DNA from 4 places in the Acidovorax sp. FHTAMBA genome. Region 3 is predicted to be linked to each of the others. Evidence: predicted binding sites of a transcription regulator. Region 3 holds the regulator's gene; each other region holds the start of a gene.
The links. Region 3 encodes FNR, which switches genes on or off when oxygen is low (the NO sensors DNR and NnrR bind a similar motif). Its sites were predicted from a motif close to TTGATNNNNATCAA; they were not measured.
Positions count from the first base shown of each region.

Region 1: a site for FNR is predicted at 683-696, ahead of AAFF19_RS08940 (cation-transporting P-type ATPase). Genes of this name have one in related genera too.
Region 2: a site for FNR is predicted at 984-997, ahead of AAFF19_RS01985 (universal stress protein). Genes of this name have one in related genera too.
Region 4: a site for FNR is predicted at 982-995, ahead of AAFF19_RS04885 (DASS family sodium-coupled anion symporter). Genes of this name have one in related genera too.

Region 1 is NZ_CP152407.1:1,907,137-1,909,334, reverse strand. Features, by position in the region: gene hpnE (hydroxysqualene dehydroxylase HpnE) at 1-499, shown strand, start outside; gene AAFF19_RS08940 (cation-transporting P-type ATPase) at 796-2,198, shown strand, end outside.
Region 2 is NZ_CP152407.1:435,728-437,925, forward strand. Features, by position in the region: gene AAFF19_RS01980 (fasciclin domain-containing protein) at 1-333, opposite strand, end outside; gene AAFF19_RS01985 (universal stress protein) at 508-930, opposite strand; gene AAFF19_RS01990 (metallophosphoesterase) at 1,043-1,888, opposite strand; gene AAFF19_RS01995 (LysR family transcriptional regulator) at 1,915-2,198, opposite strand, start outside.
Region 3 is NZ_CP152407.1:2,144,235-2,146,432, reverse strand. Features, by position in the region: gene hemN (oxygen-independent coproporphyrinogen III oxidase) at 1-880, opposite strand, end outside; gene fnr (fumarate/nitrate reduction transcriptional regulator Fnr) at 1,066-1,788, shown strand; gene AAFF19_RS10095 (hypothetical protein) at 1,829-2,122, opposite strand; gene AAFF19_RS10090 (FixH family protein) at 2,179-2,198, opposite strand, start outside.
Region 4 is NZ_CP152407.1:1,049,951-1,052,148, forward strand. Features, by position in the region: gene AAFF19_RS04885 (DASS family sodium-coupled anion symporter) at 1-877, opposite strand, end outside; gene AAFF19_RS04890 (VUT family protein) at 1,054-1,542, opposite strand; gene AAFF19_RS04895 (NAD(P)/FAD-dependent oxidoreductase) at 1,599-2,198, opposite strand, start outside.

The DNA of each region.
Region 1 (2,198 bases), 240 kb from region 3:
AGCGCGCACCCTCGACGCCTGGGCCACCACGGCCGAGGCGCTGCGCTTTACCGCCATCGGCACGGTGTACGCCCAGGCCGCACCGGGCGCCCCCGCCGTGTTGCCGCAGCCGATGCTGGCGCTGCGGCCGGGCCCGGGGCAGCCCGCGCAGTTTGTGTTTGACCGGGGCCAGCTGGGCGGCCCCGCCGGGCTGCTGGCGTTTGTGGTGAGCGATGCCCATGGCGAGCGCGACACGCTCGAAGCGGGCGTGCTGCACCAGGCCGCCCGCCAGCTGGGCCTGGCCGGGCTGCGGCCCGTGCAGACCGTGGTGGAAAAGCGCGCCACCTTCGCCTGCACCCCCGCCCTGCAGCGCCCTGCCTGCGCCCTGGCCCCGCGCCTGTGGGCCTGCGGCGACTACACGCAAGGCCCCTACCCCGCCACGCTGGAGGGCGCGGTGCTGAGCGGCACGGCCGTGGCCCACGCGGTGGCGTCGCTTTGCAGCGCGGGAACCGCACTCTAATTTTTGAGTGTTTTTGGCCTCCGGCGCTTATCCATAAAGCGCCAGCAGCTATTTAATCAGTAGCATTTTGCCTGTGGGATGCACAGGCTGTCCCCCTCGGCATTTCCCTCGCCGACGGTCACACCACTGGGGATTCGATCGCAGCCCATGCCTGGCCGCGCAGGCCCGCCAATGCCCCGCGCCTTGACACACATCAAATCCCCACAGGCCCACGCCCCTAGACTGAAAAACCGCCCCGCGCCCGGGCCAGGTATACGCTGCCCCCGGGTTCTTCTTCGCCGAACGCCCAGCAACCCATGAGCCCGACGAACCTGCCGCCCTCCCCCGCCACACCGCCCCCCGCCGCCCCGGCCGACACCGCCACCGTCTGGCACAGCCTGGAGGCCAGCGCCGCGCTGCAGCAGCTGGGCGCTAGCGCCGACCGGGGCCTGACCGTGGAGGAAGCCGCCCTGCGCCTGGCCCGGCACGGCCCCAACCGCCTGCCGCAGACGCGCGGGCGGCCCGCGTGGCTGCGGCTGCTGCACCAGTTCCACAACGTGCTCATCTACGTGATGCTTGCGTCGGCACTGGTGACGGCGGCGCTCGGGCACTGGCTGGACACGGGGGTGCTGCTGGGGGCCGTGGTGATCAACGCGGTGATCGGCTTTCTGCAGGAGGGCAAGGCCGAATCGGCGCTGGATGCCATCCGGCGCATGCTGTCGCTGCAGGCCTCGGTGCTGCGCGGCGGCGAACGCCAGATGGTGGCGGCCGAGCAACTGGTGCCGGGCGACATCGTGATGCTGGCTTCGGGCGACAAGGTGCCGGCCGACCTGCGCATCGTCAACGCCCGCAACCTGCGTGCAGACGAGGCCGTGCTCACGGGCGAGTCGGTGCCGAGTGAGAAAACCCCCGACGCTGTGGCCGCCGACGCGCCCGTGGGCGACCGGCGCGGGATGCTGTATTCGGGCACGCTGGTCGCATCGGGCACGGTGGTGGGCGTGGTGGTGGCCACGGGGGCCCGCACCGAGCTGGGCCGCATCAGCGCCCTGCTGGCCACGGTGGAGGCGGCCACAACCCCGCTGCTGCGCCAGATTGCCCGGTTCAGCCACTGGCTGGCAGCGGTGATCGGCGTGTTTGTGGTGGCCACGTTTGCCATTGGCGTGTGGTGGCGCGGCCAGGCACCGGCCGAGATGTTCATGATGGCCGTGGCGCTGGCCGCATCGGCCATCCCCGAAGGCCTGCCCGCAATCATGACCATCACGCTGGCGCTGGGCGTGCGGCGCATGGCCACGCACAACGCCATCATCCGGCACCTGCCCGCCGTGGAAACGCTGGGCTCGGTCACCGTGATCTGTTCGGACAAGACCGGCACGCTGACCTGCAATGCCATGACCGTGCAGCGCGTGGCCACCGCCGACCGGGTGTACGAGGTGAGCGGCACGGGCTACGCGCCCGAGGGCGGCTTTCACCTGGGCGGGCAGAGCGTACCCCTGGGCGAGCACCCGGCACTGTTGCCGGTGGCCCAGGCCGCGCTGCTGTGCAACGACGCATCGCTGGCCCATGGCGACACCGGCTGGACGCTGACCGGCGACCCCACCGAAGGCGCCCTGCTCACGCTGGCGCTCAAGGCGGGGCTCGACGCCACCAGCGAACGCGCCGAACACCCGCGCACCGACGCGATTCCGTTCGAGTCCGAGCACCGCTTCATGGCCACGCTGCA
Region 2 (2,198 bases), 1.7 Mb from region 3:
GCCCTGCACGGTCTTCACGGCACCGGCTTTCACGTCTTTGGCCATCACCTTGCCTGGCACCACGTGGTAGGTCAGCACCTTGGTAAGGGCCGCCTTGTCAGCCAGCAGGCCATCGAGCGTTGCCTTGGGAATCTTGGCAAAGGCTTCATCGGTCGGCGCAAACACGGTGAACGGGCCGGGGCCCTTCAGGGTGTCGACCAGACCGGCTGCCTGAACGGCGGCCACAAGGGTTTTGAAGTTGCCGGCCTTCACGGCGGTATCCACGATGTCCTGGGCCATCACGCTCAGGGAGGCACCTGCGGTCAGGGCCAATGCAATCAGGGTCTTCTTCATGGGGTGCACCTCGGGTTGGGTGGAAAAAAGCACGCCAGGATGGGCGTGACGGGAATGTATAACCAATTGGTTTAAAAGTAAACCACATGGTTATACATTAACCAATCGGTCGCGTTCGGGCAAAAAAAAGCCCCGCGGTGGCAGGGCTTCTTGGGGCGCTGAACGCTCGCGGGGCTAGCGCACGATCAGCAGGGGCACCTTGCTGTTCGCCAGCACCTGCGTCGTCACCGAGCCCATCACCAGCGTGGCGAGTGCGCCGTGGCCGTGCGAGCCCATCACCAGCAGATCGAACTTGCCGGTGTTAGCCACCTTGGCAATGTTCTCGCCCACCGAGCCCACCTTGAAAATGCGCTTGGCATCCACGCCGTGGCGCGCCAGAAACTTGCCCACGGGCGCGAGGATTTTTTCGGCCTCTTCAGCGTGGTAGGTGTCGACCACTTCCTTGCCCAGTGCTGCACGCGCGCGCGTTGGCAGCGGGGCCTGTACGGTCAGCACGGTGTACTGGTGGGTGCCGGCCAGCAGCTCCTCGTGGGTGGCCAGGTAGGCCAGCATCTTCTTGGTGTAGGCGCTGCCATCGACAGCGAGCAGGATATTCATGAGGTTCTCCGAAATGGGATGGGGCAGACTACTCTGCGCGGGGTCCTGTTGTCTTGACCTGAGTCATGGTTTTTGTCCTGCGCGCGGCGGTGTCCAAGGCGCCGCCGCGCGATCATACGGCGATCACGCACTGGGGCTTGAAACTCTCCTGTTCGCCTTTGCGGGCATAGCCCAGGGGATTTGCCACCACGCGGCACTGCCACAGGGTCCCGTCTTGCGCCTCACCCCGCACCGTGTAGTCGCTGGGGGCATGCAGATGCCCGTGCAACCACAGCCGCGCGCGCGGCAGCAGGCGATCCAGTGCGTTGCAAAAGCCCGCAGTGCCGGGCACCAGGCCGTAGCGCGGGTCAGCGCTCAGCAGGCTCGGTGCGAAATGCGTGACCGCGACAGTGGGCCCCGCAAAAGGAGCGGCGAGCGCGTCAGCCAGCCACTGCTGGCAGGCCAGTGCCTGGTCACGAATGGCTTCGGCCAGAAAGGGCTCGGCGTTGCGGGTGCTGCCCGTCTTGCGCAGGTAGAAATTTGCGGCCCTGAAGGCCTTCTCGCGCAGTTTCAGCCGCCTGCCCAGGTCGGTGTTTCCCTCATGGTCTGCGAGCGCATCGAAATCGCTCCAGAGGGTGGTGCCGACAAAACGCACGCCCCCCACCACCAGTGTTTCACGCTCCAGCCATGCAATGCCCAGACGATCGCAGGTGCTGCGCAGCCGCGTGTGGGCCTCATCAAAATCCTGCGCGTCGTATTCGTGGTTGCCCGGTACGAAAAGCACCGGGGTGGGCCACCCGGCCCCTCGTGGCAGAGGCGAGAACCGGGCCAGTCCAAAGTCCTGATCGGCCAGCTGCGAACCCTCCTGGTATGAGCCCACATCGCCGGCCAGGACGAGAACATCGGCGCCTGGCGCAGGTTCAGGGAGGAAGTGGGGATGCGCCTCAAGGTGCAGGTCGGAAAGCAGCTGAATGTTCATGCACCGCTGAGTCTACGGGCAGGGCGCTAGACCGGGAAGGTCCGCCGCGCGGAGCGCGCCAAGGCGTGCAGCAGCCAGTTCATCGCTGCCTGCTGGGGGCCGCGCCGGCGCCAGAGCGCGTCCACATGTACGGGAGGCACATCCAACGGGAGGGCCCTCTGCACCAATGCGTCTGCAATTCCGGTGACGGGAACGAAGTGACGCGGCAGCACCGTGAGCAGGTCCGAGCCGGAGACCACGCGCCCCGCGGTGAAAAACTGGTTGACCGTGATGACCACCTTGCGCTCGCGTCCCAAAGAGGCCAGCGCCT
Region 3 (2,198 bases):
CAAAATGGTCCATGCCCACATACACATAGCCCGCGCCCATGAAGGCGTCCAGGGAACGGGAAAGCATCGAGACTTTCCCCGCCGCAGTGGGCAGCTCGACCGACGCGATGCGACGCTGTGGCTTGAAACGTTCGGGCAGATGTGCATACGCATACAGTGCGATGCGGTCCGGCCGTAGTTGGGCGACCTGGGCCAGGGTACGATCAAAGGACTCTGGGGTCTGGCGGGGAAGTCCGTAGATCAGATCCACATTGATGGATTCAAAACCCAGTGACCGCGCAGACTCCACCAGCGAGAACACCTGCTCTGCGGGCTGAATGCGATGGACTGCTTTCTGAACCTCCGGATCGAAGTCCTGCACACCAAAACTCAAGCGGTTAAAACCCAGCTCCGCCAGCACCGCAAGGCGGTCCGCATTGACCGTGCGCGGATCCACCTCGATCGAATACTCTCCGCCTGGCGCGAGCGTGAAGCTTCGCTTGAGCATCGCCATCAACTCACGCAGCCCATCATCCGTCAGGAAAGTGGGCGTGCCCCCCCCCAGGTGCAACTGGCTCACGACCTGGCCCAGCCCGCAGTGGGCAGTGTGCAGGTCGATCTCGCGACTGAGGTAGCGGAGATAGACCTCCGCGCGGTCATGGTGTTTGGTAATGATCTTGTTGCAGGCGCAGTAGTAACATAGTGACTCGCAAAACGGGATGTGCACATACAGTGACAGCGGCAAGGCCTTCGCCATCGAGCCCAGGCGCCGTTGCTCCAGTGCAAGCGCATAGTCATCCTTCCCGAAGGCCTCGACAAATCGGTCGGCAGTGGGGTAAGAGGTATAACGAGGACCCGGCACATCAAAGCGGCGCAACAGGTCGGGTGTGACAACGGTCATGGGAGATTTCCTTGCGTACACTGCAACTGTGCCTTACGCTGAGGCCATTGTCCTTGACCTGCGTCAAGCGAAGAACTGACCCCTTCGACGACAATTTGATGTAAGTCAGTCGCCCAACCGTACGCCACAGTGCCGCTGCGGTGGCATATTGAGCCTTTGCTCACATCCAACCTGTTCCTGTGCTTATGAATCCGCTCACCATCAAAGTCGCCTGCTCCAACTGCAATCTGCGTGAGTTGTGCATGCCAGTTGGCCTGAACGACGAGCAACTTCAGCGTATTGATGAAATTGTTGCGGTGCGTAGGAAGATCAAGCGCGGAGGCACGCTTTTTCGCAACGGCGAGTCTTTTACCTCCTTGTATGCGATCCGCACCGGTTTCTTCAAGACCTGCGTCGCTACGGAAGACGGCCGCGACCAAGTGACGGGTTTTCAGATGGCTGGCGAAATCATCGGCCTCGATGGCATCGTGAATGACCACCATACGTGTGACGCGGTGGCTTTGGAAGACGCAGAAGTCTGTGTCATGCCGTTTGACCGCATCGAAGAACTGTCGCGTGAAGTCAATGCGCTGCAGCACCATGTGCACAAGATCATGAGCCGCGAAATCGTTCGCGAGCACGGCGTGATGCTGTTGCTGGGCAGCATGCGTGCTGAAGAACGCCTCGCAGCTTTTCTGCTGAACCTGGTTCAGCGTTTGCATGCGCGAGGTTTTTCGCAGTCCGAACTCGTGCTGCGCATGACCCGGGAGGAAATCGGCAGCTATCTCGGCCTGAAGCTCGAGACGGTGAGCCGGACTTTTTCAAAGTTCGTGGAAGAAGGCATTGTGGAGGTCAAACAGCGCCATGTCCGCATTCTCGAAACCGATGCACTCAAGCGCATCGTGAACAACCAGCCCGCCTGCCATTGACCCGCCAACACTGCGCTGCCATCCGCAACCTGCAAGCCCTTCAGGAGCAGGAAGTCGTCTTGCGGCAATCATCGGGGCGCTCCCCCTCCGGCACAGGGCAACGGTTGAGCTCGAAGGGTGACATGGCCAGCAGTGTGGTCAGCGCACTGGACGCCATCGTGATCGCCCAGAACGCAAAAAAGGCCAGCGTGTAGACCCCCTGCCGTGACAGCGCGAGCGGTTGCCCAAACCAATGCAGATCTTGCGGATCCACCATGGCAAAGACCAGCATCTCCAGCACACCAGCCATCAGAAACGCTGGCCACGCAATCCACATCAACCGTTGGGTCCACATTGTTTTGTCTCCGGGTAAGCCCTTGCAAGCCATGAGCCGCAGGGGCCCGTTGTGTATCAGCGCGGCTGGTCTTGCG
Region 4 (2,198 bases), 1.1 Mb from region 3:
ACTGGTTCAGCGTCATGGGGCCCAGCTCGGCCAGCTGCTGGCGGATGGTCTCCTGCCCGCCCGCGATTTCCTTCATCTCGGGCTTCATCATGCGCGTCATGATGAAAAACAGCGCCACCGTCATCAGCGCGGCAAACGGGGCCGCCGCCACAAACCATTCGCCCCAGGTGATCTGCGCGCCCAGCTGCTTTTCGATGAATCCGATGGCCACCATATTCTGCGCTGCGGCGGTCTTGATGCCCACGTTCCAGATGCTGGCGGTCTGCGCCGTGGTGATGACCAGCAGCGCGGCGAAGCGGCTTTTGCGGTCCACCTTGAAGGCCAGCACAAAGCCCAGCATGATCGGCATCAGGCACGCTACGCGGGCCGTGGTGCTGGGCACGATGAACGACAGCAAAAAGCCCACCACCATGGCGCCAATCACGATGTGGTGCGTCTTGGCCCCCACCTTGGACAGCACCGTGAGCGCGATGCGCCGGTCCAGCCCCGTGGCCGTCATGGCCGACGCGATGAAACATGCGGCAGCGACCAGCGCGACGGCACTGTTGGCAAATCCTGAGAGCGCCAGATTCAGCGCCGCGCCTGTGCCCATGCCTGCGCCAGCGGGTTTGGCCACGCTGGGCGCGTAGGCCAGCAGGAACACCATCAGCGCGGCAATCACCACCGCGCTGACCGAATATTCGAGCGCCTCGGTCATCCACACGATCACGGCGAACGCCAGGATGGCCAGCATGGTCTGCCCCGCTACCGGTAGCCCGGCCGGCGTGGGCAATGCCAGCACCAGCAGCAGCGCTACCAGGGCGCCGAGCAGGCCGAGCCGTTTGGTGAGACTTCCCGAAGGGGTGGTAGGGGCGGGGCTGGGCACGGCAAGGGACATCGAAGGACTCCGGTCGGTGCGGCGGGGCGAAAGCGATCTGCGCAGATCGTTTTCCAGAGATACCCGCACAAGCTTCCAGTGTTGCGCGCTGCACGGTGCGCACGTTGATGCAAGTCAAGTGACGAGCGCGGAAGCCCGCCGGGCGCCACCGCGTCCGTGCTTTCGCGCGTGGGCCTTCAGGTGGCGCGCTGCGCCAGCTGACGGCTGATGAGCAAGCGAAACGGCAGCAGCAGCGCCACGCCCAGGGCGAGCTTCACGGCCAGATCGCCCAGTGCCCAGGTCACCCAGGGCCCTTCGGTGACCGCAAACGCGATGCTCCAGAACACGGCGGTGTCCAGCATGGCCGCGAGCAGCGTGGCCACCAGTGGCGCGCGCCACCAGCTGCCTTGCCGCAACCGGTCAAACACGCCAATGTCCAGCCATTGCGACAGCAAAAAGGCAGTGCCCGAAGCCACGGCAATGCGCGCTGGCGCCAGCACCAGCGAGGCTGCCACGGCCACCGCAAACCCCACCCACGCCACGCGCCGGGCCTGGGCGGGCCCATGGGCGCGGTTGACCAGCTCGCTCACCAGAAAGGCCACCGGGTAGGTGATGGCGCCCCAGGTCAGCCAGTCGTTGATGGGGTACTGGACGAGGATGTTGGAGGCCAGCACGACCGCTGCCATGGCCAGGGCAGCGGCGGCAAACTGCGCCACGCCGGGGCGCGCCAGGGTCGCTGTGGTCATGCGGCGCCTGTGCCCAGCAGGCTGCGCGCCACGGCTTCACCCACCTTGATGCCGTCCACCCCGGCCGACAAAATTCCGCCTGCGTAGCTGGCGCCTTCGCCCGCGGGGTACAGGCCGGGCGTGTTCAGGCTCTGCAGGTTCTCACCGCGCCCGATCTTGAGCGGCGACGAAGTGCGTGTTTCCACGCCCGTCAGTACCGCGTCGTGCATGTCAAAACCCTTGATCTTGCGGCCGAACACCGGCAGCGCCTCGCGCAGGGCCTCGATGGCGTAGCCGGGCAGGGCGGCGTGCAGGTCACCCAGAGCCACGCCCGGCTTGTAGGAAGGTTCCACATCACCCAGCTGGCTGGATGGCGTGCCTTTGATGAAGTCACCCACCAGCTGGCCCGGTGCGCTGTAGTCACGCCCGCCCAGTACAAAGGCGTTGGATTCAAGCTGGCGCTGCAGCACGCTGCCCGACAGCGGGTGGAATTGCCCGGGGGCCAGGCGCTCCACGCCATGGGTCTGGCCCAGATGGGTTTCAAACGCCTGCGCGTCCTGCGGGTAGTCGCGCGGGTCGATGCCCACCACCATGCCCGCGTTGGCATTGCGCTCGTT